DNA from 4 places in the Exiguobacterium sp. R-17 genome. Region 1 is predicted to be linked to each of the others. Evidence: riboswitches for the same ligand, from Rfam matches in the RefSeq annotation. Region 1 holds a riboswitch; each other region holds the start of a gene.

Evidence for each region. Region 1 has a riboswitch for thiamine pyrophosphate ahead of thiD (bifunctional hydroxymethylpyrimidine kinase/phosphomethylpyrimidine kinase). Riboswitches for the same ligand answer to the same signal wherever they lie in the genome.
Region 2: it holds a riboswitch for thiamine pyrophosphate, as region 1 does, so the genes downstream of both, thiT (energy-coupled thiamine transporter ThiT) here and thiD (bifunctional hydroxymethylpyrimidine kinase/phosphomethylpyrimidine kinase) in region 1, are expected to answer to the same signal.
Region 3: it holds a riboswitch for thiamine pyrophosphate, as region 1 does, so the genes downstream of both, ACN9MT_RS08080 (ECF transporter S component) here and thiD (bifunctional hydroxymethylpyrimidine kinase/phosphomethylpyrimidine kinase) in region 1, are expected to answer to the same signal.
Region 4: it holds a riboswitch for thiamine pyrophosphate, as region 1 does, so the genes downstream of both, ACN9MT_RS06080 (thiamine phosphate synthase) here and thiD (bifunctional hydroxymethylpyrimidine kinase/phosphomethylpyrimidine kinase) in region 1, are expected to answer to the same signal.

Annotation. Positions count from the first base shown of each region.
Region 1 covers NZ_CP184372.1:541,429-548,913, forward strand. The annotation lists gene ACN9MT_RS02845 (murein hydrolase activator EnvC family protein) at 1-1,307, shown strand, start outside; gene ACN9MT_RS02850 (murein hydrolase activator EnvC family protein) at 1,510-2,787, shown strand; TPP riboswitch at 2,852-2,962, shown strand; gene thiD (bifunctional hydroxymethylpyrimidine kinase/phosphomethylpyrimidine kinase) at 3,078-3,881, shown strand; gene thiM (hydroxyethylthiazole kinase) at 3,862-4,629, shown strand; gene thiE (thiamine phosphate synthase) at 4,619-5,257, shown strand; gene ACN9MT_RS02870 (hypothetical protein) at 5,371-5,712, shown strand; gene ACN9MT_RS02875 (ArsR/SmtB family transcription factor) at 5,771-6,139, shown strand; gene ACN9MT_RS02880 (CHASE3 domain-containing protein) at 6,184-6,822, opposite strand; gene ACN9MT_RS02885 (YitT family protein) at 7,024-7,485, opposite strand, start outside.
Region 2 covers NZ_CP184372.1:1,896,466-1,903,950, forward strand. The annotation lists gene ACN9MT_RS10180 (DAK2 domain-containing protein) at 1-1,184, opposite strand, end outside; gene ACN9MT_RS10185 (Asp23/Gls24 family envelope stress response protein) at 1,210-1,572, opposite strand; gene rpmB (50S ribosomal protein L28) at 1,856-2,044, shown strand; gene ACN9MT_RS10195 (amino acid permease) at 2,185-3,588, shown strand; gene ACN9MT_RS10200 (thiamine diphosphokinase) at 3,644-4,246, opposite strand; gene thiT (energy-coupled thiamine transporter ThiT) at 4,248-4,808, opposite strand; TPP riboswitch at 4,869-4,978, opposite strand; gene rpe (ribulose-phosphate 3-epimerase) at 5,001-5,657, opposite strand; gene rsgA (ribosome small subunit-dependent GTPase A) at 5,660-6,565, opposite strand; gene pknB (Stk1 family PASTA domain-containing Ser/Thr kinase) at 6,591-7,485, opposite strand, start outside.
Region 3 covers NZ_CP184372.1:1,516,759-1,524,243, reverse strand. The annotation lists gene ACN9MT_RS08095 (NAD(P)/FAD-dependent oxidoreductase) at 1-266, opposite strand, end outside; gene ACN9MT_RS08090 (energy-coupling factor transporter transmembrane component T family protein) at 322-1,044, opposite strand; gene ACN9MT_RS08085 (ABC transporter ATP-binding protein) at 1,016-2,545, opposite strand; gene ACN9MT_RS08080 (ECF transporter S component) at 2,542-3,114, opposite strand; TPP riboswitch at 3,215-3,314, opposite strand; gene ACN9MT_RS08075 (50S ribosomal protein L25/general stress protein Ctc) at 3,410-4,081, opposite strand; gene ACN9MT_RS08070 (GNAT family N-acetyltransferase) at 4,373-5,923, opposite strand; gene ACN9MT_RS08065 (glycerol-3-phosphate acyltransferase) at 5,937-6,467, opposite strand; gene ACN9MT_RS08060 (DEAD/DEAH box helicase) at 6,464-7,485, opposite strand, start outside.
Region 4 covers NZ_CP184372.1:1,172,996-1,180,480, reverse strand. The annotation lists gene ACN9MT_RS06100 (ThiF family adenylyltransferase) at 1-171, opposite strand, end outside; gene ACN9MT_RS06095 (thiazole synthase) at 168-932, opposite strand; gene thiS (sulfur carrier protein ThiS) at 935-1,135, opposite strand; gene ACN9MT_RS06085 (FAD-dependent oxidoreductase) at 1,132-2,076, opposite strand; gene ACN9MT_RS06080 (thiamine phosphate synthase) at 2,073-2,663, opposite strand; TPP riboswitch at 2,750-2,852, opposite strand; gene nagZ (beta-N-acetylhexosaminidase) at 2,909-4,129, opposite strand; gene ACN9MT_RS06070 (OsmC family protein) at 4,126-4,551, opposite strand; gene ACN9MT_RS06065 (MFS transporter) at 4,742-5,926, shown strand; gene ACN9MT_RS06060 (DoxX family membrane protein) at 6,053-6,541, shown strand; gene ACN9MT_RS06055 (hypothetical protein) at 6,570-6,863, opposite strand; gene ACN9MT_RS06050 (hypothetical protein) at 6,943-7,485, opposite strand, start outside.

The DNA.
Region 1 (7,485 bases):
ACTTAGAGTCTTCCGTTAATCAGGAGGGTCAAAAAATTTCTAAGACGCAACAAGAAGTCAATCGATTAGACGAAGCCTTGAATGAAAAGATCTTTGCTGTCGAAACGAAAGATCGTCAAATTAAGGCGACGGAACGAGAAATCGTTCAACTTGGAAAGGAAATCGAAAAGTATAAAGCGAAATTAAAACGCCAAGAAAAACTACTTGGGGATCGTCTTCGTGTCATGCAAGAAAATGACGGGAACTCGATTAAATGGGAAGAAGTCATTTTTGGGGCAAAAAACGTCGGTGACCTCGTTAGCCGTGTCATGGCCGGAAAATCGATTTCAAAGCAAGATGATAAAATGATCACGGATTATCAAAATACGCAAAAGCAATTAGCGGATGCACAACAAGAAGTGAAAGACAAGAAAGCACAATTGGTTGTTGAAAAGCAAGAATTGAAACGCCAACAAGCAGAACTTGAATCGCAATTAAAAGAGCGAAACAAACGCTTAAAAGAATTACGTAAGAAAAAAGAGAAATTTGAAACACAATTGATGGATGCAAAAGAAGTCCAGCAAATTCTGATTGCTCAAGAAAAAGCGATTGCAGCTGAAAAGGCAGCACGTGAACGTGAAGCACGTATCGAAAAAGAGCGTCAAGCTCAAGCAGCACGTGAAGCAAAAGCGCGAGCAGAAGCTGAAGCAGCTCAAGCAGCGGCTCAAAAAGAAGCTGAGCAACAAGCAGCTAAAGAAGCAGCGGCTCAGCAGGCAGCACAAGAGAAAGCGTCGCAAGCCGCGAAACCTTCTGGTTCGACGAAACAATCGACTCCAAAAGCATCTACACCTGCGCCAGCACCAGCTGCGCCAACACCGTCAGCACCTGCGACACCTAAACCGTCACCATCATCCGGTGGTCTGTTCATCCATCCAACGGTTGGGGCTGTCACGCAAGGCTATGGCTCAGCAGGTGGAGAAAACGGTTATACGTTCCATAACGGGATTGACTTTGGTGGTCCGGTTGGAACTCCAATCGTTGCAGCTGCAACAGGAACAGTCATTACAGCATCAGGTGGTGGTCCTTACGGAAACCACATCATGATTGCTCACCAATTAAACGGTAAAACGTACACAACATTGTATGCTCATATGAGCGCACTCAATGCTCACGCAGGTCAACGCGTCAGTCAAGGTGAACAAATCGGTTTACGTGGAAGTACTGGGAATTCAACTGGTCCACACTTACACTTTGAAATCCACGTCGGTGGATACAGCTATAGTGCAACTGGTCCAGCTAGCTCAGTGAACCCAATGACGATGTTTTAAACAGTAAAGAATCGTTGCTTATGCAGCGGTTCTTTTTTTGCGATTTTCAAAAAATAAATGATTATATTACAAAAAAACGTTTTCATTTGAAATGTAAATGAAATTTTTTTGAAACGATTAGGGTGCTATAATCTATTTCAGATATGAGAGAAACTTGAATACTATAATAAAATATGAAAAACATAAGTGAGGAAAACGATATATGCTAAAAAAACTAATTTCTACCATTGTTTTAGGAGCATTACTTATAACAGGAACACAACCAATTGCAGCAGCAACGATCAAAGAAAAAAAGGCTGAAAATGCCGCAGAACAACGTAAATTAGAAAAAGCAATTAAAAAACAAGAGTCGAAAATTTCGAAAGAACAACGTCAAATCAATCGAATCGATGCAGCGATCAACGAAAAGATTTTTCAGATTTCCGAAAAAAATAAACAAATCGAGAAATTGAATTTGCGAATCGATGAATTAAAAGCAGACATCGTTCGCTACGAAGAGATGTTGAAAAAACAAGAAGAACTACTCGGTGATCGTCTACGTGTCTTCCAAGAAAACGATGGAAACTCAATCAAATGGGAAGAAGTCATTTTTGGATCGAAGGATTTAGGTGATTTATTTAGTCGTGTCATGGCAGGGAAAAAAATCGCGGAGCAAGATGATAAAATGATTTCGGATTACATCGCAACCCAACAAAAGCTAGCGGAAGCAAAACAAGCGCTCGTTGAAAAAAAGGCGGAGCAGGTTGAAGAGAAGAAAACATTAATCGAACAAAAAAAAGCGTTGAAAGTTCAAATGAAAGAACGCAGTGCTACGCTTAAAAAATTACGAAAAGGTAAGACGAAGTTTACGACAGAACTTCTAGACGCGAAAGAACTACAAGCCACACTTGAAGCTCAAGAACGTGCGATTGCGGCAGCGAAGGCAGCAGCTAAAGTAGCGGCTGAAAGAGCAGCAGCCGAGAAAGCAGCAGCTGAAAAAGCCGCTAAAGCGAATGCTCAAGCAGCAAAACAAGCAGGTAAGAGTTCAGAATCACCTACTTCAGTTGCCCCACCCGTTGTTTCGAGCGGTGGGAAATTCGTTCGTCCATCTTCTGGTGGCGTATCACAAGGGTTTGGACCAGCAAGCGGTGCGAACGGCTATACGTTCCATAATGGTGTCGATTTCAGTGGTTCGGTCGGCTCACCAATCGTCGCAGCAGCAGCTGGAACGGTCATTACAGCTTCAGGTGGTGGGCCTTATGGAAATCACGTCATGATTTCTCACTTCCTTGACGGGAAAGTCTATACGACAGTCTACGCTCATATGAGTTCATTATCTGTTCATGCAGGACAAACAGTTTCTCAAGGTCAGCAAGTTGGAACACTTGGTAGTACTGGGAATTCAACAGGACCACACTTGCATTTCGAACTACATGTCGGAGGCTATCAGTACAGTGCCTCTTCTCCTCTGAATGCAGTTAATCCATTAGCATACCTATAATTCAAAACGAGCTTCGGCTCGTTTTTTTCTTGCCGCTATGCTACAGTTAAGGCGAAATGAATACTTGAGCAACTAGGGGAGCTGGAGGAATCCGGCTGAGAGGAAAACCAATCTGTTTTCGACCCTATTACCTGAACTGGATAATACCAGCGTAGGAAAGTTGAGCCGAACGGATACCGAAATGGTTGGATAACGATTTCGTATAGCGTCGACTGCTTTTTTACAGCGGTCGACGCTTTTTTTGTCGGTAACAACTCCCTTACATTGCTCGATGGAAAGGTGAGAAAAATATGAAACATGTATTGACGATTGCGGGATCTGACTCCGGTGGTGGAGCTGGAATTCAGGCAGATTTAAAGACATTTTCGGCATTGGGCGTTTATGGGATGAGTGTTTTGACGGCGGTAACGGCTCAAAATACACTGGGCGTTCAAGCAGTAGAAGAGTTATCATCGGAAATCGTTGATGCCCAATTAGCTTCAATCTTTTCAGATATTCGTGTGGATGCTATCAAAATCGGTATGGTCTCGAATGCACAAACGATTCACGTCATTGCAACACATCTTCGCAAACAGACAGTTCCGATCATACTAGACCCTGTCATGGTCGCAAAAGGCGGGCATGCCCTATTGCGGACGGAGGCAGAGGAAGCACTAATCGCGGAGTTACTGCCACTTGCGACACTCGTCACACCAAATTTACCGGAAGCAGAGCGCTTAACAGGGCAGTCAGTTACTAATCTAGAGGAGATGCGACTGGCGATGCATCAGTTGGCTATGAAGACTGGAGCCGTCTTGCTAAAAGGTGGACATCTACCGGGAGCTGCCACGGATTTATTATGGGACGGGCAAGAGGAATACCGTTTCACATCAGATCGGTTAGATAATCAACATACTCATGGAACAGGCTGTACCTTATCTGCAGCGATTGCGGCACGGATGGCACTTGGAGAAGCTTTACCGGACAGTGTACGTCAGGCCAAGAAGTATGTTACAGAGGCGATTCGTCATGGATTTGCTCTCGGACAAGGGATTGGACCGACACATCATTTTCATTCACTTTGGAGGGATACACATGTTTACGACCATTCTTAAACACAAACCACTCATTCATCATTTGACGAACACAGTCACGATCAATGATTGCGCCAATGTCACACTCGCCGTTGGCGCATCTCCAGTCATGGCGGAGGATATTCGCGAAGTGGAAGAGATGGTTCGACTTGCGCAAGCTCTTGTCTTGAACATTGGAACAATTGATGCAGACATGCAAGCAGCTCAACGACTCGCCGCAAGCGAAGCGAGACGCTTGAACGTTCCGATCATCCTTGATCCAGTTGGAGCGGGAGCTACATCATTGCGTACGTCCTTTTCAAAAGAATTGAGTAGACTCGGATGTACGGTCGTTAAAGGAAATGCTTCAGAAATCAAGACATTGCTTGGGGAGAATGGACGAACAAAAGGAGTCGATGCTGCTAGTGATGAGATCATGGATCGAGAAATCATTCGTGCATTCGCTCGTAAACAAAAGTCCGTCATTGTCGTCACAGGTCCAATCGACTACATCACGGACGGCATGCGCGAAGTGGAACTACAAGTAGGTACGCCGCGTCTCGGAGACGTCACAGGTACGGGGTGTATGACAGCTTCTTTGATTGCGAGTTTTCTTGGTGCAGGATATTCTGCGTTTGAGGCAGCAGTCCACGGAACATTTATCATGGGAAAAGCAGGAGAACAGGCAGCATCAGAAAAAGGTCTAGGTAATTTCAAACGAGAGTTGTTCAATGCAATCAGTCTGATGACGGAGCAAGATTTGATGGAGGTGGTAGAACATGTCAATTGATTATTCCATTTATGCGGTGACAGATCGTCGATATCATCCGGGAGTTGCAATCGAAACGGTCGTTGAAGAAGCGATTTTAGGTGGTGCAACGATTATACAATTACGGGAAAAAACAGCGCAGGGAAAGGAATTCTTCGAACAGGCAGTCCGGTTAAAGAGATTGACGGATCGTCATGATGTTCCTTTGATTATCAATGACCGAATTGATATTGCGTTACTTGTCGGAGCTGGTTTGCATATCGGACAAGAAGATATTCCTCTAACCGCAGCGCGACGTCTCTTACCGAACACTGTGATTGGCGTATCGGTAGCAACCGTCGCGCAAGCGATTGAAGCAGAACGAGATGGAGCATCTTATTTAGGTGTAGGTTCTCTATTTGCGACGTCATCGAAAGCAGACGCCGACTCGATGTCACACACGATGCTTCAAGCGATTCGCGAAGCCGTGCGCTTACCTTTAATCGGCATTGGTGGAATTACGGCAACGAATGTCGCTTCTCTTCCTATCCCATTAGAAGGATATGCGGTCATCTCGGAAATTTTTGCTAAAGAAGATCGACGACGTGCTGCACAACATATGACAGATGCTGTATGGGAATGGCATCAATCTCTTCAGAACAGGGTATAATCCGTTCAGAGGTGATTGTATTGAAATGGCAGACGATCCGTTTTCGGGGCTATTGGATCCGGTATCGATTGGAACCACAAATCATTCGCGTGGATAATCGGGGGATCTACCATTTGGGGAAAATTTTATTTCCGCGTCCTAATCGTGTATCTTATGAAATGGCTCTCTTGCTGAAGGAAAAGTATGAAAGACGCTACAAACGTCCGTTGTATATCAAGACAAGTTCGATCGCTACAGAAATTTGGGGACACACCCACTTAGACATCTATTATCGAATACTGCTTCGTCTCCCGATTCCTTCTCGATTACGTAAGCGTTATAGGAATCGATTGGAGAGTACGAAGATCATCGATATCGGTGTACGTGCGGTCGATCAAAATCGAATCGTTTGGGATATCGGTGATTACGTAGGGGGATGGTTGGTATTTTGGCTCATTCGTAGGCGGATGCGCTGAACTTGCAAATGTCCTGTTTCTCATGGTGCAATATAGAAATAGAAACGAGGTGACGGACATGGACATTCCCCGTTGTGAAACGATTGCTATTGATGAACAGCGTGCGTCTGAGATTGGACAAGTCGTTGATACGATTCCGACGCTTGAAATCGGAAAATTATTTAAGATCCTTTCAGATGCGACACGACTACGAATCGTTTATGCGTTGACGATCGAAGAGGAATTGTGCGTTTGTGACGTCTCTGCTTCTGTCGACTGCTCGATTGCGACAGCATCTCATCATCTTCGCTCCCTGTTGAAACAAGGGCTCGTCAAGTTTCGTAAAGATGGAAAAGTCGTGTATTATTCTTTAGATGACCATCATGTGTCGTCGCTTGTTCATATGGCGATGGAGCATGTACAAGAGGGAAAAGCAGTATCTGAATAATTTTTAGAGTAAACGAAAAGCGCAGCTTTGGCTGCGCTTTTCGTTTACTCTAAGGACGATTCGTCTGACTTGTTAGGTGCGAACCGGTGGGAAAAAAAGATCGTCGCACTAATTAATAAAAAGGACAGAATAGAGAGACTGAGACACATCCATTTATATGTAGCGACTAAAGTATCTGATTGTTGTAATTTTGCTTGAAGTGTCTTATACAAATCATCTTTCACACGAGATAAGTCCTCGAGAATCGTTTGTGTCGTTTGCGTCGTTTGTTTGGCAAGGCGCTTTGCTGCCGTTGGACTCTGACGCTCATAGACGACGAATACTCGTTCAATCTCGGACTCCCAGACATTATTGCGACGTAATAAATCCTTGATTGCTCCTGGCGTGGTCGACGATTGATTTAGACTGTTTCGTAAATCATGAATTTTAGAAGTAGAAAAGTAATACTGTTCGAGATAACGACTATCTTCATACAATAAAAGACCACGCACCGCATTGGCACGATCTCGGTTATGTTCAACCAACTGGTCCACTTGATTGATTAACGGTATGTCATGATCCTTTATTTGCTCTGTTATCGTTGCAATCGTCCGATAACCGGATAGGGCGTAAATGATTGGGATAGAAGCGAATAAACTGATCAAAAGGATCAGCAGAATACGCTGACGCCAAAGTGAGTGCATGCAATCATTCCTTTAAATAAATAGACATGTCATAAGCTTAACTACTATCGCAAAAAAAGTGAAGCCTGTCCATTTTTTGAATAGGGAGAAGAAAGTAAAAAAATCAGTATTCCTAATAAAAAAGCAGGAAAGCTGGTGCAATACGAGAAGCTGTTTTAAAGTAAACGAAATAGAAAAAGCACAGCTAGGCTGCGCTTGAGTTTAAAACGAATACGAATGTTCCTTATAATTCCCAAAAACAGTATGGATTTCTGAGAACGTAACGAACGCGTTAGGTTCGACAGAAGAAACGATTTCTTGCAAACGGACGATTTCATTATTTTGAACGACGACATAGACCATTTTCTTCGTTCGGTTGGAGTATCCTCCCCGTGCATCAAGGATCGTCACACCACGACCAAGTTCTTTTGTGATGACTTCATTTATTTCATCCGCCTTTTCGCAAATAATGATACATTGCTTAGAAGCGGAATAAAAACTGTAAACCGTTTGAAGAGCTTTGGCGCGAACGAAGCTCATGATAAGAGCATACATAACGTGTTTCAAATCGAAGACCCACCATACCAAGATATAGATGACAAGATCTTGCATCAGAAATATGCGAGGAAGTGGCCAATTATGAAAACGAGCAAAGAAAAACTTTCCAAGAATATCGAGTCCACC
Region 2 (7,485 bases), 1.4 Mb from region 1:
GGATAAACATAGACATGTTCAGCGTGTGCATCCTCGATCGCCTTGACGATGTCTTCCGTTGACGGGTTCATCGTTTGTCCGCCTTCGATGACGACACTGACACCGAGTGATTTAAAGAGTTCACTGATACCTTCACCCATTGCGACTGTCACGAGGGCTGCTTTCGCTTTTGTCTTCGGTGCAGCGACTGGAGTGACTTGGTTCGCGCCCTCTTCTTCGAGGATCGTCGAGTGTTGTTGACGCATATTTTCAATCTTAACAGCAACGAGCTCACCGAAACGTTGTCCTTTTGTGATGACTTCTCCTGGCGTTTCAACGTGGACGTGAACTTTAAGGAGCTCTTCGTCCGCGACGACGAGCAACGAATCACCGAATTCCGCTAATTCGTTCCGGAATGCTTCTTCACTGAACGGCGCATTTGCTAACTTGTCATCTTGGAAGCGAACCATGATTTCCGTACAGTAGCCGTAATGGATCTCTTCTGTCGACATGAAGCTTTGAGCCGATTTATGATGCTCTGCTTCGACGAGTGCTTCCATGACTGGCGCATGTGGCTTATCAAGTTCTTTTCCTTCGAGTGTCGCGAGGAATCCTTCATAGATACAGACGAGACCTTGACCACCTGAATCAACGACACCAACTTCTTTTAATACAGGAAGAAGGTCAGGAGTTCCGTCAAGCGATACTTTCGATGCTTCGACGAGTTGACGCATCAACTCTAAGAAATCCGTCGTCGTTTCAGATTGTGCGATAGCAGCGACAGCTGTCTCACGGGCAACTGTCAAGATCGTTCCTTCGACCGGTTTCATGACTGCTTTGTATGCTGTATCGACACCTTTTTGTAACGCATCAGCGAACTCTTTCGTATCAATCGTTGCTTTTCCTTCGATTGATTTCGAGAATCCACGGAACAATTGACTTAAGATGACGCCAGAGTTTCCGCGCGCCCCCATCAATAATCCACGTGCGAAGACGTTTGCGACTTCCGATACAGAATCCGAAGTGGATTTACCTGCTTCTTTCGCACCTGAAGTCATCGTCAAATTCATGTTCGTTCCCGTATCACCATCTGGCACAGGGAAGACGTTCAATGAATCGACGAAATCTGCGTTTTGATAGAGATTCGCCGCGCCATTTTGAATCATCTTGACTAACTGCGCTCCTGTTAAACGATCTACACTCACTAAAGTTTCCTCCTCTATTCCCGCCTTAGACATTCGTCAAGCGGACTCCTTGGACAAAGATGTTCACAGATGTCACGTCAAGACCTAGTGCCTGACTGAGCGTGTATTTCACGCGACTCTGTACGTTGTTCGCCACCTCTGAGATTTTCGTTCCATAGCTTACGATGATATGCATATCGATATGGACCTGCTCTGAAGCCTGTCGAACGATGACACCGCGTGCAAAGTTCTCACGTTTTAAGAGTTCAGCAAGACCATCCTTGATTTGAGACTGAGATGCCATACCAACGACACCAAAACATTCCATTGCTGCGCCGCCCGAAAGTTGCGCGACGACATCATTATCTACATCAATCTTTCCATAGGTCGTTTTCATCTCGATCGCCACCTGAGTAGCCCCCTTTGAATATTGTATTCTTCTCATAATTCTACTATAAGGACCTACTATTGAAAAGTCGCCGTACTGACTATACAATGAATAAGTGAAAAATAGTAGCGGTCAAATGAACTTTTACCATCATCCTCATTTATTATTTTAAATTTCGAGGTTGTCTGTCAAGTTTTTTTCTTGTCAGCTACTTTTTTTATGTTGCAACCGCCCTGACACCATGCTAAGATAGCAAAGTGTCTATTAGGACGAACGCAAAACAACATAAAAGGAGGCGGAACGCATGGCACGTAAATGCTACGTTACTGGGAAATCGCCAAAGTCGGGTAACAACCGTTCACACGCATTGAACAAAACAAAACGTACTTGGGGAGTCAACGTACAAAAAGTACGTATCCTCGTCGACGGTAAGCCGAAAAAGGTTTGGGTTTCAGCTCGAGCTCTTAAATCAGGTAAAGTCGAACGCGTATAAGGCGCAACCACCGGATGGGAATCTTCCCTTCCGGTTTTTTTATTCTCTCATTTATTTTTCTCATAAACTAATTGTCGCTTTTATTGAAAACGCTTACGATAGGAACGTACTTTATTTTGTCAGAATTGGGGGAAGTCATCATGCAACTCAAACGAGAGATGACGAGTCGACACCTGTTCATGATCTCACTCGGTGGAATTATCGGAACAGGTTTATTTTTAGGATCAGGGTTAACGATTTCACAAGCAGGACCTCTCGGGGCGGTCCTCAGTTACATCGTGGGTGGGACCATCATGTATCTGACGATGTTATGTTTAGGGGAGTTAGCAGTTTTCTTGCCAGTCTCAGGATCATTCCAAACGTATACGACACGCTTCATCGGACCAGGTATCGGCTTTGCCGTCGGTTGGATTTACTGGCTCGGCTGGGCTGTGACGGTGGCACTTGAAATCACAGCTGCCGGTAGTTTGATGGACCGTTGGTTTCCGAATGTGCCGGTCGTTGTCTGGTGTACCGTCTTTACGGTCTTGTTATTCGGTTTAAACGCCGTCTCCGCCAAAGCGTTCGGGGAAGCGGAATTCTGGTTCTCAAGTTTAAAGGTACTCGCCATTCTTTTCTTCATCATTCTTGGTGGCGCAGCTTGGTTTGGCTGGTTACCGATGGAAGCAGATCGTCCATCCTCATTGTTTGCGAACTTCACGGCAAGCGGTTGGTTTCCAAACGGAATTCTCGGTGTCTTGACGACGATGATTGCTGTCAATTTTGCTTTTCAGGGAACGGAATTGATCGGTGTCGCGGCTGGGGAGTCTGACACGCCTGAAAAATCGATTCCAAAAGCTATCCGGAATACAGTTTGGCGGACGTTCATTTTCTTTGTCTTATCGATCACGATCGTCGGTGCATTGATTCCGTATGAGACGGCTGGCGGAGTCAGTAGTCCATTCATCATGGTCTTTGATGCGATCGGCATCCCGTATGCCGCTGACTTGATGAACATCGTCGTCTTGACAGCACTATTATCCGTCGGGAACTCGGGACTGTATGCCGCGACCCGAATGTTATGGGCAATGGCACAAGAAGGGATGATTTCAAAGAAATTATCTTATGTTAATGCACGTGGTGTGCCGATGCGCGCTTTACTCTTTACGATGATGTTTGCAATGTTATCGCTTCTGACAGCATTTTTCGCAGAGGATACCGTCTTCATCTGGCTCTTGTCTTTAGCTGGACTCGGCGCTCAAGTCGGTTGGATTTCAATTTCCGCTTCGCAACTTGCGTTCCGCCGTCAGTTCATCCGAAACGGACATGATCTATCCGAACTAAAGTTCAAGACGCCATTCTATCCAGTATTACCGTTGATATCGTTGACACTTAATGTCGTCGTCCTCGTCAGTCTTGCGTTTCAAGCGGATCAACGGATTGCTTTATACATCGGTGTTCCTTTCTTCCTTGTCATGTGGGGAAGTTATCATCTCTTCGTCAAAGGAAAACATCTATCCGCTCAAAGCGACATCCGTGTCGCCCCTTCTCAACTCGAAGAATAATTTCATCTAAAAAGAGGCCGCGGAGTCATCCACGGCCTCTTTTTGTATGATTGTTCTATTCCTTAAGCGTCCGCATCATCAATAGTTCTCCTTGATGGAGCTCTACTGTCGCTTCTGACGTACTCCATTCATTACTGACGGTCAAGGAACCTCCGACCGGTACTGGATGTGTATCAAGTGGATATTTGACTCCGGATAAGCTTAAAGTCGATGGTACGAGTGGAATGAACGAAAGATAATGATAGCTTTCGGCTTCGACTGCATACGTTCCCTCAGCCAAGTATCGTACCTCTTCTCGTTTCGTCACGAGTCGTGCCTCTGGGTATCGCTTCAATAGATATACATTTTGGACGGTCATGTCGAGCCGCCCACCTGTCGCCCCGATAATGAAGGTATCCTCAAACTGTTTCTTCTCTGAAACTGTACGAAGTGCCAGTTCGAGATCCGTTTCATCTTTCTCGGCCGGATGAACGATTGCCCCTTCAGGTACATAACCAAGCGAATCAAAATCACCAATCGTCAGGTCGCATGTCAGCCCAAACAATTCAATCGTCTGAACACCACCGTCGACACCGACGATAAAGTCACCTGGCTGACAAAACGTCCGTAAATCCGGCACTTCTTCTTGAGGACCGGCGCACACGAGAATCGTCCGCATCTCAGACGCCTCGTGCTGAATAACGTAGTAAACGTGGCGCAGTTGTAAAGAGGAGACCCGCGACGACACCGCATAAAACATAAGATGGTACCATGTATGTCGCGTTATAAACTAATGAATATGGCACGACTGGACCTTCTGCATATTTCGCGAAGAACACGATTCCGCTGATGACATGACAGATATAACGGAGTCCTGCGCCTAATAACGTCGCCAGGAGAACGAACGCCATCAAGCTTTTCTTTTGTCCATTGCGTGCGGCTAGTCTGACTTGACGCGCGAACAGACCACTTAATCCGACGACACCATACGCAATCGTATAGTCAAGCATCGGTTGAACGATCGTCAAGACTTGTGGAGCGAACATCAATTGAATCGTACCGACAAGCGCTCCCGTGACGACCCCTCCGACGACCCCGTGGCGAAATGCCATGACGAAGATCGGTAACATCGCTAAGCTGATCGAGCCACCTTGTGGCATTTTGAATGGAATCAGTAAATCAAAGACGACTCCGAGACTGGCGAAGATGGCAATTTCCATCATCATTTGTAACCGTTTCATGCTATTTTCCTCCTTCATTGTACGAGAGGACGCAAAAAGGCAGTACGACGAACGCCGTACTGCCTGCGTGCGCCACATCCCTACGTCCGTTTGAACGGAACAGGTTCGAAGGGTTAAAGTCTAAAAGACTCCTCTCAGCCGCTTTTCAAGCGACACCCCTTGCGGTCATCATATTTCGTTTTCTCGTTCTTATTATACGGCAGCCCCTTGACGAATGCTAGTGATCGCTTCCGCATAATCTGGTGCATTGTAGATTGCTGATCCCGCGACAAGAACGTTCGCACCGTTTTCGATACAAAGTTTTGCTGTTGCCGGGTTGACGCCACCATCAATCTCGATTTCAAATGTCAGATCACGATCTGCTTTCATTTGTGCAAGTGATGCGAGTTTTGGCATGACACTCTCGATGAAGGCTTGTCCACCAAAGCCCGGATTGACCGTCATCAATAAGACCATATCGACATCCTCAAGGACGTGTTCAATCGTTGATAATGGCGTGTGAGGATTCAAGACGACCCCTGCTTTTGCACCAGCTAGCTTGATTTGTTGTAAAACACGATGGACGTGGTTCGTCGCTTCGACGTGGAACGTCACGATATCTGCCCCTGCCTTAACGAAATCTTCAACGAAACGTTCTGGCTGGTCAATCATTAAATGGACATCAAGGACCATATCCGTCTTTTGACGTAAACTGCTGAGCACAGGTAGTCCAAACGAGATATTCGGTACGAACTGACCATCCATGACATCGAAATGGATATAGTCCGCGCCTGCTGCCTCGACTGCTTTGACATCACGCTCAAGATTCGCAAAATCTGCTGATAAGATAGATGGTGCAATTTTAATCATCTTCAATACCTCCGGGCTCGATTCTTGATTTCGTCTATAAACATACCATAGTTCTCATAACGAGAGGACATGATTTCTTGTGCTTCGACGGCTTCCTTGACGGCACATCCGGGTTCATTCAAGTGCAAACATCCTCGATACTTACATTCGTCCTGTACAGCCACGAATTCAGGAAAACTCCACCGTACATCCTCGATTTCCATATCATACGGAAAATCAAGGTTCGAGAAACCTGGTGTATCAGCAATCAAGCCTTCGGCAAGTGGCATCAACGTGACGTGACGTGTCGTATGCCGTCCACGTCCGAGTGATTTCGAAATCGCACTCGTCTCTAAGTCGAGTGTTGGTTCAAGTGCGTTCAAGAGCGAACTTTTCCCAACACCGGATTGTCCGGCAAGAACGCTCGTTTTCCCGGCCAGTAACGGACGGACTTGTTCAACACCTGTCAATGTCTCACTTGATGTCTCGATGACCGTATAACCAATCTTCCGGTAAGCGGCAATTGCCTCTCTAACTGCAGGACCTTTGACATCATCAAGCAAGTCCATCTTCGTTAACAGGATGACGGGTTGGATTTCCTTCGCTTCGATCAAGACGAGGAAACGATCGAGCAAGTGCGCTGAAAAATCAGGTTCTGCAGCCGAGACGACAAGCAACGCTTGATCGATATTCGCGACAGGCGGGCGTACTAAAAAGTTGTCCCGCTCCTTCACTTCGAGAATATACCCGGTCTCACTTTCGATATGAAGAACGACTTCGTCTCCAACGACTGGACTGATGCCGCGTTTTCGGAAATTCCCTCTTGCCCGTGAACGGACCTCTCCTTCTGGTGTCATGACATCATAAAAGCCACCCTGCAGGCGTATGATCGTTCCTTCTCGATTCTCTTCGATGCGTTGTTCCGTCATCCTATGCACTCCTTTTTCATCACATTCACTGTGCGTCTTTTGCTTGATTGTACGTGATGGTTTTTGAACGATACACCGTATCGTCTTTATAAATCGTAATCTTGCCTTCTTCTCCCGGATCAATCGTCACCGGCACGTCGAATGTCTCATCTTGGTCAATTGATTCCTCGATGACGGTCCGCTTCCCTTTCGCATCTTCCGTCTCAATCCGGATGACTTGTTTCGGTGGTTCCTCGTCCTCGTTCTCGCTGACCGCGTCATAGACGACCTTTTCAGGGAACGTCGCTGTCAACGTTTTTTCTTCCTCACCTTTTGAGATGAAGACCGTCACGGAGTCGTTCGGTTCGACTTGAGTCCCTGCTTGTGGGAATTGACGGATAACTTGATCGAGTTTCACGTCGCTAGAAAATTCTTGCTCGAACGTTCCATCGAGCCCTTTTTCGTCCAGGTAGGCTTTTGCTTCGTCACTCGATAAGTTCGTCAAATCCTTCAACTCGAAAGAAGATGTTCCTTCCGAGACGGTGATCGTAATCGTTTGTTCTTTCGCGATGACCTCCGTACCAGCCGAGATCGATTGCCGGATCACATTACCTCGCTCGATTTCATCCGACTTTTCACGTTCGACCTCGACTTTAGCAAATCCAGCTTCTTTTAACGTCGCAATTGCTTCTTTTTCAACATCATCCGTTACATCTGGCACTTCGACCGGAGCACTGCCGGTTGAGACGACCAAATTGACTGTTGAGCCCTTTTTCACCTGCGCGTTTTCACGCGGTGTCTGACTGATCACGTCTCCTTCATCGACCGTATCACTGTTTCGTTCTGTCGTCTCGACAACAAATCCAAGTTTCTCAAGCTTCGTTTCCGCTTCATCTCCATCCGTTTTGACGACGGACGGTACCGTAACGGTAGGATCCGGC
Region 3 (7,485 bases), 980 kb from region 1:
GATGCACCGAAGACGACCTTTTCAACAGGGTCGACTTTGATGACGGTCTCCATGATGAATGGTTTATCATAGGCACGACATAAGGCGGCGACGTCAATACGCATCTCATCCATGTCGTATGTTCCGTCAGCAAGCCCAGAGTACATGCCCGAGTAATATTGGTACGTCGAGGCGTTCAGGACCAGCCACTCGACGTCTTCTGTTGGTCCGTGTGTAATGCAATGCAGGTGAGCGTGACCTGCACCAATCAAGAGGATACGTTTCATGTCGTTCTCCTTCAATCTGTCTTGCTAGAGTGTACCCGGATACGGGTGGCGGTAATCATAGCCAAAAGACAAGACTGATGAATAGGAGGATGACCACGAGATAAATAATATCCTGACGCTGAACGACCGGTACCTCGTAATACGTTCGCTCTGCTGAAAAGTGACGGGCTTCGAGAGCAATCGCCATCCGTTCTGCCCGCTGGATCGATCGTGAGAAGAGCGGTAAGCCAATTGAAAGAAATCCATCACCAGGAAAGCGACTGTGCACATTGCGAATCATCCGGACTTGCCGCAAAACGCGGACTTCTTCGACCAGTTGCGGCAGAAAGCGAATCCCGGCAAGGAATCCGTAAGCAAAGCGGGGCGATAACTTCGCCTGATGGATCAAGCTCATTACGAAACGGGTCGCGTCGGTCGTCGTGACGAAAGCGAGGCTCAAGCAGACGAACGTGGCCATCCGCAAGGCAAGTAACCAGCCGTGCGCGACGCTTTCCAACGTGACATGAAACCAACCAAACGACCAAAGAGTATTCGTTCCTTTGCCGAAAGCCGCCATCATCCAGAACGTCAATAAGAATAATAGACTATACGGCGCAAGTCGCTTCAAGAAATCAAAAGGACCCCATCCGGAGAGGAGTAGCATTGCGATAGCAAAACTCAGGAATACTAACGTTTTGACCCAGTCATTCGTTGCAATCAAGGCAAACATGATCAAAAACAATCCGCTTCCCTTAATGACGGGATTGAGTTTAGCGAACGGGGACACGTTCGTTTGCATCACGTTTCACCTCCTGGAATTGGTACGAAAGTGGACGTTGTAGCTGACAGCGCTCGAGTAATGGAACGTCAGCGAATAACTCGCTTGGGCGACCGTCAAAAGCAATCCGTCCTTGCTCCATGACGAGGACACGATCCGCATACCGGGCGACGAGCTCCATATCATGCGTCGCCATGACGAGTGTCGTACCGTTCTGTTGTTCCATCTGTAACTGTTCCATTAAGCGTCGTGTCGTCAATCCATCTTGTCCGAAGGTCGGTTCATCGAGCAACAATAAGTCTTTCGTTTGTCCGAGCATCGTTGCGACGCTGAGCCGTCGTTGTTGCCCCGTACTAAGAGCAAGTGGTGACTGCTGTTTGACAGATGTCAGTTCCAGCCGTTCGAGCAACGCCGCGCGCTTAACGTTCGTCGATGCCCGGTGGCTCCAGTCGATTTCCGCTTCGACCGTCAGCTTAAGAAACTGCAGATCCGGTTGTTGAAAGACATAGCCAACTTGCTCATAAAAGCGACGCCGGGAGTAACGATGAACCGGACGTCCCTGGAGCTGATACGTTCCACGATTGGGAAGCAACCGCCCGAGTGTCGCAAGCAATGTACTTTTCCCGGATCCATTTGCCCCAAGCAGCATCACCCATTCTCCTGTCTGCAGGGAAAATGTCGCATCGGTCAGCGGATATGGTGCTTTCGTCGATAATGCAGCGACGTGTAACAAAGAGCGACCAGCTGTAGCGACGGTGGAAGGCACATGAAGTCGCGCCGCTTGCGGTCCATCTATGGGTAATGTCTCTAACGTATACGGATACAAAGAGGGAACGGCAATACCTTTCGTTTGAAGCTCTTTGTAATCCTGGGGGAACAGATCCCGTGGATCTGCTGTCGCAGTAATCGATCCGTCCTCAAGCAAGACGACCTGGTCGACGTACGACAAACAGACATCGAGTTGGTGTTCGATCAAGACGATCGTTAAATCGTGTTCTTTTTGAATCCGAAAAATCAACGCCATCAGCTCATGTTGTCCGATTGGATCAATCTGAGCCGTTGGTTCATCGAGTAATAAGATCGTCGGCTCAAGTGCTAGGACCGCTGCGAGCGCGAGACGCTGTTTCATTCCACCGGATAGACTCGCGATCGGTGTCGAGAAGGGAAGGGGGAGACCGACGAGTGCGAGTAAGCGTTCAATTCGTTCATCCATCTCCACGTGCGGAATCGAGCGATTTTCTAAACTAAAAGCGATTTCGCGTCCGATCGTCTCCATGCAGAACTGTTCTTCTGGATTTTGAAACAAGATTCCGACCGAACCGGACCGGGTAACGGTACCAGTCTGTTCGACTTCAATCGTTTCCGGTGTCAGTCCGGCAAGGGCATGAAGTAATGTCGTCTTGCCACTCCCACTTCGTCCGAGCAGAAGGGTCGTCCCTTGCTCAATCGTCAGCGATACATGATTGAGCACCGATTTCATCTGACCGGGATAGCGGATGCTGAGGTCGTCGACAGTAATCATGCGATTTCTCGTTTCGCACGTCCTGCCGCAAACCCGTTCAAGACACCAGTCGCAACAAGGCGACGGACGAGAATGGCTGCAAGCAAGCCACCGAGTAATGCGCCGCTGATCAATTGTAAGCCAGTTGTCGCAAGCAACGTCGTCGTTGTGTAGTAACCGAATCCGTTCGCGATTAGACTATAAACGATGCTACCAATCGCGGCTCCGACACCCGATAACATCAAGGTCCATGTGTCATAACGACGGTAACGCGTCATCGCGAAGACGAGTTCCGCACCAAGTCCTTGGCAGACTCCGATCAGAAGAGCGGATAAACCAAAATGACTACCTGTGAACAGTTCGACGGCTGCCGCGACGACTTCCGCAATTAAAGCGGCACCTGGCTTTTGAATGATTGCTGCGACGAGCGGACTCGCAATGATCCAGATGCCAAACATCCAGTTGGCACCGACAGGACCGAAGATCGCTGAGATCGGTAACCAGAGTGTTGACCAACCAAGATAGATGACGCCGCAAGCGACGGCGAGCATCATCATGACCATGATTTCTTTCATTTTCCAGTGTTGCATTAGATACGTCCTCCTTTGAATGGGGGAGACGCCAAAAAAGACCGCCCTCCGTAAAAAAGAGAGCGGTCCTCAGAAAAACTGCGCGCAGCAGGAGTCATTGGATGTGATCGCTCCACTTTCCTACGCTAGTATGAACTAGATCAGGTTCGAAGGGTCCGAAGTGAATCGTCTCAGCCAATTGGGCTCCCCTAGTGGATATGGTAATAGGTGATACGCTGTTCACTTTAGGCAATCCAGCGTCTGTTGTCAAGACACAAAAAAACGATACGCCGCAAAGGGCGTATCTTTAAACGACTTATTTATTGTCTTCGTTCTCTTCAGCTGTTTCTTCTGAAGACGCTTCTGTTGCTTCCGCTTCGTTGTCTTCGCCAGCTTCTGCTTGTGCCTCTGCTTCCTCGATTTCTTCAAGATCCTGCTCGAGTGTCGATTCGACGACAGCTGCGACTTGAATATCGCCTTCTGTAACGATGCGGAAATCTTTTTGTTCTGGAAGATCGGCTACAGAAATCGAATCGCCGATTTCGAGGTTCGTGACGTCGACTTCGACGTTTTCTGGTAATTTATCTGGTGTAGCGGCGACTGTTACTTTAAAGAGTGTTTGTGATAGGAAACCACCAACTTTTGCACCGGCTGCTTCGCCAACAAGTACAACGTCTGCTTCGACTTCTGTTTCTTCATCCATTTTCACGGCGATGAATTCAACGTGATCGACTGTTGGTGTGAAGACATCCATATCACGGCGATTGATCAAGACGTTAATATTTTTACCGTCGAGTTTGAGTGAAATCAAGACGTTTTCACCGTTTTCTCGGACGATTTTAAGCAATTCTTTTTCTTCAAATGCGATTGGTGTACTTTCCACTTTGTAACCATACACGACGCCAAGAGCTTTTCCTTCATGACGCAATTGTTTACGGAGTGAGCGTGGACGTACCTCGCGTTTTTCGGCTGTTAAATTAACTGACATGTTCATTTCCCCCTTGAATTTGGTATAGCCCTCAAAAGGTAATGAATGTAGGAGCAGGACGAATCCTGAACAATATGAATCATGCTAAGACAATCGGTTTCAGACTCTCATGAATCTGACGCTTTCGTGACTTTGCATTTCTCTCCCAGGTCATTACGCTGATATTGAGAAACATGTGTGAGTAAGTCACCGGTTTGATGCGGTGCTAATGAGTTTATACCCCTATGTTTTAAATCCATAAACCTCTTTTTTTATCTTTTTGAAGTCGAAAGACCTCCAAACCGCTTGAAATCAGGGGTTGAGAGGTCTTTCGTTTTTTTCATTCTTTATGATGATTCGTTGATTTTCACGAACTAAAACACGAACGAGGCGTTCAATTTGCCGCATCGTCGTCTGTCCCATCGTCGAAATTTGCAGCCACTGATTGTAAACGAGATAGTCGCTTTCGTACTGGACGTGATACCCCTGAATGCGCAGAGCGTCGCCTAAAGCGGTTGCGGACGGATGAACGATCGTCAGTATTCCCGGCGCTTGTGCTTCTTGTTGTGCGAGGAGTTGGAATCCAGTTGCGCGGACGGCTTGTTCGAGATAGGTCATCTTGATTGCTGCTTGATTAAGATCGAGGGCATCAAGCGCTGCCTGACAGGCAAGCAACAGGTTCGACGAGCCGGAAAAGGCAACCCCTTCCGCATAGAGTCCTAAATCCAGATAACGGGGAATACAGAGAGAAGGTAGGACGCGATCTGCGTGACCAATGAACGCAAGACCCGGTAAACCACCAATCGCTTTCCCGGAAACAGTCGTGACGAATTTGCAACCAGCGTATGAGAAACGTCCGGTTCCAACAGCGCTGATCGCATCGACGACGAGTGCGGTTCGTTGATCTAACAGCACTTTTACTGCATCAAGATCATAGAGAACACCCGTTGACGTCTCACAATGCGTCAACCAGATCCAGTTGTATGCCGTTTGCCTCAATTGATGAGCGAGTTGCTTCAAGTCGATCGGGTGACCGGGGGGAAGCGTATGGACATCAAAGGACTTGCCGGCACGTGCCGCGTGATCAATCAAGCGTTGACCGAACTCGCCGCCGTTCAGGATTAATCCATGTCCAGTGAGTTGTTGCGCGACAATATCATTGGCGAGCGTACCGCTGCCGACGGCCATCGAGACATGTGGCAAATCCAGCAACTGACACATTCGGCCACGTAAATCTTGATCGAGCTGCCGCATCGAGGCCGTCCGGTGTGGACGCGGTGCTTGTTGCGCCGCTTGACGGACCGTCGGCGCAACCTCGACCGGACCGGCTAGAAAATGCAGGGGACGTAAGACATCCGCGATGACGGATCGTTCGTATGTTGCGCGCGACAACAACATCGGTACAAACTGGGCGTCACCACTACCAAGCGTAGCTGCAATCGGTGTGAAGCCGAACCGCGCGTATAGTTTTGCTTCCCGCGTCGTACCACTGATATAGACATGATCAATCGTCTCCCGCTCGAGGTAGACCATTAAAAAGCGCATCAATTGCATGAACGTACGACTATTGCGGTATTCGGGACGAACGCTAAGTAAGCGGATTTCCGCTGGGTCCGTCAGTGTCTCTTCTAGCGTCACGCCCTTTTCTTCAAGCGAAAAGGGACGATGCTTTCGAATGGCGATCATTGCGACGAGTCGATCGTCTTCCTTACCGATCAAGTAAGTGTTCTGATCATGGAATCGATCAATTCGTTTCCGTTCGATGTTCGGTTGATGTTGCGGAATCTCTTCTGTAAAGGTGAGGTAGTTCAATTCATGGATTGCTTCCGCGTCGTCCGCAGTTGCAATGGAAAAGTCGATCATGGAGACGTCCTCCTTATGTAATGGCTGGCTTGTGGAGTGCATCATGAGCCCACAGGACAAGTAGACTTACGGTAACGGTACACAAGATATTGACTGACCCTGCGTCTAAGAAGACGGGTAGTAACGGAAGTAAAACGACCGGAATAAGGCCCGCTTTGACACTATCTTTCGTTACGAGATAAGACAAACCGAGTATGCCTAATCCGGCAAGATATGCCCATGGCGTGATAGCGAAGACGATTCCGGAAAATACAGCGTACCCTTTACCGCCGCGTCGTGGATGAAACAACGGAAACAAGTGACCGATGAGCACGGCGAGGGCGACCGGATAAAACGTGTCAGTGATCTGCAACGCAAAGACTGTCTTCGCGGCATCAAACAGATAAACGAATAAAAAAGCCGGAAGCCCACCGGCACGATGGGCATTGCGGGCACCGATGTTTCCGGAACCGACCTGTGCCAAATCGGTACGACTAATGTACTTAAAGAGCGTACCACCTAAAATGCTACCGATGAGATAACCAAGCAGGAGATCAAGGATCACCGTTGTTCCTCCTTTGTCGTTACGAGATGAACGAGTTCCTTGACGGTCAAGGCGTCACTGTCTGGAGCCGTCAGGACGGCATCGACCATTTTGGCTTTTCGATCTTGTAATTCCGTCATCTTCTCTTCGATCGTTCCGCGTGTCAGCAATTTGATGACCGTCACGTCAGACTGTTGTCCAAGCCGATGGGCGCGATCGGCTGCCTGTTGTTCGACGGCCGGATTCCACCAGCTGTCAAACAGGATGACGGTATCAGCGGAGGCGAGGTTGAGTCCCGTTCCACCAGCTTTCAGCGAAATCAAGAAGAGATCGACTTCACCGTCATTGAACTGGTCGCATAACGCGACCCGGTCTTCGAGCGGTGTCTCACCCGTCAATAGGAAGTGGGGGAGGTGACGTTGCGCGAGATCCGAACGAATGCGCTCGAGCATTTGCGTATACTGTGAGAAGATCAAGATCCGTTTTCCGGCTGCTCGTTTTTCTGCAATCAGTGAGAGCAGACGCGTTCGTTTCGTTGCTTCCCCTGTGTACCCCTCGACGAATAATCCCGGATCGTTGCAAATTTGCCGCAACCGCGTTAAGCCCGCCAGTAACTTCAAACGATCTTCACGTTTCGTTTCGTCTAAATGCTGCAGCGTCTCGAGTTGCAATTTGGCGAGATACGACGCATATAACCGTTTTTGATTCGGTCCGAGCTCGACATAATGATGCTCGATCTGCTTCTTTGGTAAGTCCTGTAAGACATCTTTTTTCTCACGCCGTAATAAAAATGGTTGAATGAATTGTTGCATGTCATCAAACGACCATTTCTCAAACGTCGCTAAATCCGGCAGTAATTCCGGAAACAAGACATGGAAAATCGACCAGATATCGCGCGGTCGATTCTCAAGTGGTGTTCCCGTCAAGGCGAACCGGCGTTTTACTTGCAGATGTCGCAGTTGACTGACCGTTTGTGACTGCGGATTCTTCAAGTGCTGTGCTTCATCAAAGAAAACGACGTCATATACAGGGTGGCGAC
Region 4 (7,485 bases), 630 kb from region 1:
ATAATCGCGGTCGACGATTCGGACGACGCCGACACCAGCGCGAACGAGTTGTTCTGCCGATGCCGTGCCGAGTGCCCCCATCCCAATGATCAGTACCTTTGCTGTTGCGAAGCGTGCTTGTCCTGCTTCTCCAATCGGTTGAAATCGAGTTTGACGTGAATAACGTGTCATCGAATCAATCCACTCGTTGGACTACTCGCGACTGCATACTGTTTCTTCTCGATTCTTCCCGCTTCGTAGCCGAAGCGCCCTGCTTCGACGGCTAGTCGCATCGCGTGCGCCATCTTGACCGGATCCTGGGCATGGGCGACAGCGGAGTTCAATAAGACACCATCCGCTCCCAGTTCCATTGCATAGGCGACGTCAGTTGGAGAACCGATTCCAGCGTCGACGATGACAGGCACCGTCGTCTGCTCGATGATGAACTTTAGGTGGAGCGGATTGAGGATGCCTTGCCCGGAACCGATCGGTGACGCTGCCGGCATGATGGCATGACAGCCGAGTTCCTCGAGTCGTCGTGCAAGGACGACGTCGTCCGATGTATACGGTAAGACGACGAACCCTTCTTTAAGTAACTCTTCAGAAGCCCGTAACGTCTCGATTGGGTCAGGTAGTAATGTCTTGTCGCACCCAATCACTTCGACCTTGACCATGTCGCACATACCGGATGCCTGCGCAAGTTTTGCTAGCCGAACCGCTTCTTCCGCTGTCTTCGCACCAGCCGTATTCGGTAGTAAATCATACTTTGTTAAATCAAGCGACTCCAAGAAATTCGGTTGTTGTTTGTCAAAGAGATCGAGCCGCCGGACGGCGAACGTCAAGATTTGTGAAGCGGACGCATCAATTGCCTCTTGCTGCACCGTAGCATCCGTATATTTCCCCGTTCCGAGTAATAACCGTGATTCGAATGTCTTTTCTCCAATTTGTAGCATGTTTATCCTCCTCCTACGAAATGAACGATTTCGAATGTGTCATTGTTCCGAACGACCGTTTGATTGTAAGCTCCGCGGTCGATGATCTGTCGGTTCTGTTCGACGATGACAAGTTTTTCCCCTAAGCCAAGTTGCGTGAGCATGTCCTCAATCGTCTCAATCTGTTCAATGGTGTGGTCGTTGCCGTTAATCGTAATGTTCATCGAACTTCCTCCTTTAGGGTCAACCGTAATGTGTTTGCCAAGACTTCCGCTGTCGCCGGTGCGAGTAATATGCCATGCCGATGATGCCCCGTCCCTATAAAGATCCGACGGGATGAATCTGCGACTCCGATATATGGCAAGCCGAACTCTGTTTGTGGTCGTACGCCTGACCAGACTTCTTCGATGACAGCATCACGGATCGGTGGATAGAGACGCTCTGCTGCTTGAAGCAGTGACGTGACTCCTGCGACACTAACACCGATCGTCTCGTCGTGCGGTAGTTCGGTCGCACCGATCAATATCCGTCCGTCCGCTTTCGGTACGAGGTAGACGGCGTCATCAAACAGGATCGAGCGTAATGGCTGACCTGCGAGACGGACTGCCAGACATTCCCCTTTGACACCGTGCGTCGCAATCGAAATACCAGCTGTATCGAGCAAGGCTTGGGACCCGCGTCCGGCAGCAACCGTCACCGTTCGTCCCGTCCACGTTCCCGTGTTCGACTCAACCCTAATGAAATCATCACTCTCCTCGATTCGCGTGACGTCCACCTGTTCTTCGATTGGTACCCCACGATTTCGTAAGACATGCATCAATGCAGTCGTTAGTCGTCGCGGATCGATTTGACCGACCGATGGAAATAAGTATTCTTGCCCATTTCGTTTCAATAAAAATGGTTGTTCCCGGTAGCCACAATCGATCCCGGTCTCGCGCGTGAGGCGTCGCGCAAGTAACGGATACAGACGGCGACTTCGCGCGGCAAGCGTATGCAATTCTTCTCTCAGCTCGATGTCCGTCGCAAGCATCCCGGCAGCCGCCCGACTCGTCCCTTGTCCGCATGTTCCGCGATCAAGGACAAGAACGGATTCGTTCTGACAAGCGAGACTGTAAGCAAGCGTCAAACCGATGACTCCACCACCGATGATGATGTGATCCGTCATACCCGTACCCCCTGATAACGCTGAATGGCAGCATGCGGGTCCGCTTGACCGAGAATACCGGATAAGACGGCGATTCCGCTTGCACCGGTCGCTGCGATTTCAGGAATGCGATCAGGAGTGATCCCGCCGATTGCGATGACTGGTTTCGTCGTGAAAGTGACAACTTGCTTCAAGGCATCGATCCCTCGCGGTGGCACGTTTGGTTTCGACGCTGTCGGATAAATATGACCGTACAGCAGTCGGTCGGCTCCTTCCGCTTCCGCTGCAAGTGCTTCTGCCAGAGAGTGGACGGATTTCCCGATGATGAGATTCGGAAAGTGACGCCTTACATCGCCGACGCGTAAGGATCGTCGCGTCAACTGCACACCGATACCAGCGACATGGGCGACGTCGACCCGATCATGAACGGTTAATTGATTAGGCGAATACCCTTTCGCAAGGAGCGCGTCAATCAGTTCTAGCAATTCTGCTGCCGACAAATTCGGTTCTCGAAGATGAAGCTGATCCGTATATGGTTGAAGCGATTGAAAGGTTTCCACTCCATCACGTGGATTGATGGATCCCGTCGAAATCAGATGTAGACGCATCATGTTCTTCCTTTCGATACGAAAAAAGGACCACTCCCGATGTTGAAGGGAGTGGTCCGAAAATGCGCTGAAGCGCTAAGGATATCTAAGGTTTCGAGCCACTTCCCTCCGCTAGTACGAACTAGATCAGGTTCAAAGGGTCCGGATACTTCCGTCTCAGTCTGCTGCGAGACTCCCCTAGTGTCTTTTCGTGTTTAATTGGCTTGCCCCATTAGTTTAGCATGAGTCGCTTTGCTTCGCTAGTCCTAGTTGAGCGCTTCCACTTGCTGAATAAGCTCCGATTTCGTCGGTCGCTGTTGCTTCTGGCTGTCGGCATAGGTCTGCTTCAGCTTCAGGATCCGCATCACTTTAGCATCGAGCATCTCTGACGACAACGTTTTTTCTTTAACGGCTTGCATCACTTTGGTGTGGACCTTCGGATAGGCACCTGCTTCCGAAAACATCGCCATATCAGCTCCGTTGACAAGTGCCTGGCGTGCCGCTTCCGCGAGACCATATCGTTTCGTGATTGCCCCCATGACAAGGTCATCCGTGATGATGACGCCCTTGAATCCGAGTTGTTGACGCAAGAGGTCAGTCAAGATCGGCTTCGAGAGCGAAGATGGATTTTGATCGTCATACACGGGATAGAGAATATGGGCGACCATCACCATCTCGGCGCCCTCTTGAATCGCTTCTTGGAACGGTAACAGTTCCGTTCGCTTCAGTTCTTCCTTTGATGCTGTCACTTTCGGCAACCCGACATGGGAATCGACACTCGTATTGCCGTGACCGGGAAAATGTTTGACGACCGGAATCGTTCCCGTCTCTTGCATCCCGTGCATCAGAGCCGTACCGAGAGTCGCGACGGTCTTTGGATCAGCACTTAACGCACGGTCGCCGATGATTGGATTGTTCGGATTGCTATTGACGTCAAGGACCGGTGCGAAGTCCATGTTGAACCCATAAAATCGTGACAGGTGACCGAGCGTACGTCCGACATCTTCCATTTTTGCAGCATCTGCACCTTGCGCCATCCGTTGACTCGTCGGGAGACGTAATCGTTGATCCGGTACCCGGCTGACCCGTCCGCCCTCTTCATCAACACCGACGAAAACATACGGTTTTTGGTTCGTTTCTTGAATGGCACGCGTGAACGTCAAGAGTTGATCTTCTGACGTAATATTCCCACCAAGCAGTAAGACCCCACCGATCGCATGCGTCTGCAACAATTTCCGGTCAGCTGCTGAAAGTTCCGTGCCGGCAACTCCGATATAGAGCAGTTGATCGATTTTTTCTGACGTCGACATCGCTTCAAGTTGTTGCTTTAATCGTGCTTGTTGTTGTGCTTCCTTTGTCGGCTCAGGCTTTGGTTTCTTCGCCTCCGTCGGTTGCTTCGTTGCTGGTTGTGATGGTTTCGTTGGTTCCGTCGTCTCCTGCGCACACCCTGCAAGCAACAGGCAACCGATCAGTGCTACTTTCTTCACAAAGGATCCTCGCTCCGGACACCATTGATGGAATAATAGACGGAAATCTCAGCGTTCAAGGATTGCGAGACCGAACAATATTTATCCTTTGATAACGAGATGGCGCGACGGACCTTATCTTCCGGGAGATCACCTTCAAGCCGGTAATGAATCGAGATTGACGTAAAACGCCGCGGATGATCCTCTGCCCGTTCCCCTTCGATATCCATTTCGAAATGAGTAATCGTCAAGCGCATCTTCTCTAAAATCGAGACGATGTCGATTCCAGTACAGCCGGCAACGGCATGTAGCAGCAGTTCAGTCGGTCGTGGTGCTTGATTTTCGCCACCGTTCTCCGGTGCTGCATCCATCGCAAGATGATGCCCTGATTCCGTCTGTCCACTAAACCCCATCTGTTTGTTCCATGTCACTGTCGCTTGCATCGTTTCCACTCCTTTGTCAGTAGTCTTCATCTGTAGTATACGCAAAAAACAGCAAGCCTGGAAATTCTCACGCTATTTCGAATAATGGTTCTTTTCCCGAATTCTCGCTTTGCGATACCCGACGAAATCGTTTCATGCTATCCTGTTACTCATAGTTTCGCGCGCAAGCGCCAGAATTGAGGAATCATCCATGTCACCTACTACTCGTTTAAGTCGACGCGATTGGCTGTTGATCGCCACGTTGTCGCTCCTGACGTTCGTTCTCGGAACAAGCGAATTCGTCATCGTCGGGATCCTCGCTGAAATCTCCTCAGCCCTTGATATCACGATCGCAACAGCCGGTACGCTCGTCTCGGCATTTGCCATCTCCTTTGCGATTGGTACACCGATTGTCATGTCGCTGACCGGTCACTTGGAACGGCGTCGCCTGATTCTACGTCTGTTACTCGTTTGGGTCTTACTGAACCTTGCCAGTAGTTTTGCTCCAAGTTACGAAGTATTGCTCGCCACCCGCATCCTGACTGCCATCCTGACCGGTGTCTTGATCTCGCTCGCAATGGTCGTCGCAAGCGATGGCGTGCCTGTCGCGAAGCGCGGTGTCGCCGTCTCATTCATTTTCGGGGGTTTTACACTTGCGAACGTCCTCGGTGTTCCGATCGGTACGTTCATCGGTCAACACGCTGGCTTCGCAGCCACGTTCTGGCTGACGACAGTCATGGGAATGATTGAGTTTCTCGCTGTGTGGAAGATCGTTCCCGTCCAGCAATCGACGGGCTCCGGTTCAATTAAGGAGCAGCTTGGATTGCTCGCTAATCCACGGATCCTAATCGCCTTTTTTATTCCTTCATTTGGATTCGGGGCAACCTACGTCGTCTATACGTATCTCGTGCCGATTCTACAAACGGAACTCGGCATCGCGAAGACGTGGATTAGTCCGATCCTGCTCGCTTACGGTGTCGTCTCGATCTTCAGTAACATCCTTGCCGGCAAGATTGCCAGTAAAAATCCGATGGGTCGCTTACGGTTCGTCTTCGTCGTGCAAGCAATCGTCCTTGCTGCATTATACTTCACGACAGTATCCCTTTCACTTGGTCTGTTTAACATCGCCTTGATGTCATTGATGTCGATTTTATTGACGACTTCGACACAAATCTACTTGATTGACCTCGCCGAAAAGTTCAATCCGGAAGCAAAAGGACTCGCCGCTTCCTTGATGCCGGTTGCGAGTAATGTCGGGATTGCCTTCGGTTCGGCACTCGGTGGCATCGTTTATGCGAACGGTCCGATGATGAACACGGCACTGGTCGGTGGGCTTGTTGCGCTTGTCGCTGCTTTATTAACTGCAATCAGTCATCGTCTCGATCAGCGGTCATGAACGGCTACCTTATCCTTTTTTGTAACAGGTCGATGACGGTTCGATGACGTTATGATGATAGTCCCTATCTTACTGATGATTTTTCAGTATGATGGGGACTATGTTGTAGTAGAGGAGTGTCTGAAAGTGAAAGCATTACACATCATCGGCATCAGTTTAGTGACGATCATCCGGCTCTGGCTCGGAATTCAGTGGTTCATCGCCGGGATCGGCAAGTACATCAATGGCTTTGATGCAAAACCGTTTCTTGAAGGGGCGCTAACGAAAGCGATAGGCGAAGACGCACTCGTCAGTTCGTGGTACGCGACGTGGATCGAGCAACTCGCCTTACCAAACGTCGGGCTGATCAACGTCTTGATTCCGTTCGCAGAACTCGTCGTCGGGATCTTGTTGATTCTCAGTCTATTGACGGTTCCTGCACTGGTCGTCGGGAGCATCATGAATCTCAATTACTTACTTGCTGGAACGATTGCGTTAAACCCGTTGTTCTTAGCTGCCTCAATCGTCTTACTTGCTGCAGGACGCTTTGCGTATCAAATCGGTATTGATCACTGGATCATGCGTTGGTATCGTTCGTCGCAACAACCACATCCCCTCGACCGGATTCCGGTCTAACGAAAAAACTCTCCCAAACGCGGGAGAGTTATTTTTTTTGTTGCTCGAGAATCGTCTGCTGTGTCGGAACCCCGCCGACTGGGACTGTCCGCTCGAGGAACAGATAAGGTTTGCCATCGACTTCAAAGCGACGGTCACCGAGATAACGCGCTGAACGTCCATCCATTGCAAGCTTTTGTTCGATGGCTGCGACATGTTCGTCGAGTGAATAAAACCGATCGTCGAACGTCAGCGTGATGTTTTTCTTACGATACCCCAGTAAGAAGCTGTAATAGAACCAATACAGAGCACCTGCGAAGATGACAAAAATCAAGAATTGCATGTGAGTTCCCCCTTTGTATAGTCTTTATACGTTGGAAGAAAACGGGAGGTTTCAAGTGATTGAATGAAATTTCTATAACTTACTTCAATCGCATATCACTTAGTGATAACTTAATCTTTGGATTTTTATTCGTAATGTTTCCTTCATATTCAATATTTGCTGATGTCGGATTGAAAACCAATACTCTGTAATCATCATTTTTTAGCTGATAAGAAAAATAAATGCGTCCATTTTCCAAAATAGAGACCGGGAATCCACCTCCATCCGGGAATTTTTTACGATCAGGAAGTGGAACTTGATGTACTGTATATTTTTCCGACTCCATATCGAACGTATTCCAGCTTAACTGTGTCTCATCATTTTCATTTATCGTCACGATTAATTTGCCTTCATTTAAAATTCGAGTGTTAAAATCTTCTCCTTCCAGTTGTTTTAATCGTTTCGTCTTTTTTCCGTCTGTCATCAGCAGACGCTGCTGTTCAGTATCGGGGTTATTCTTAGGAAAATATGTTTGAGAATAAAGTAGTTGTCCTTTATAGAACGACTCAATGTATTCATTTTTCTTTAATTCTATTGGTAGTAGTTGTTTGCGTACGCGATTATTTTTTAAGTTAATAATATA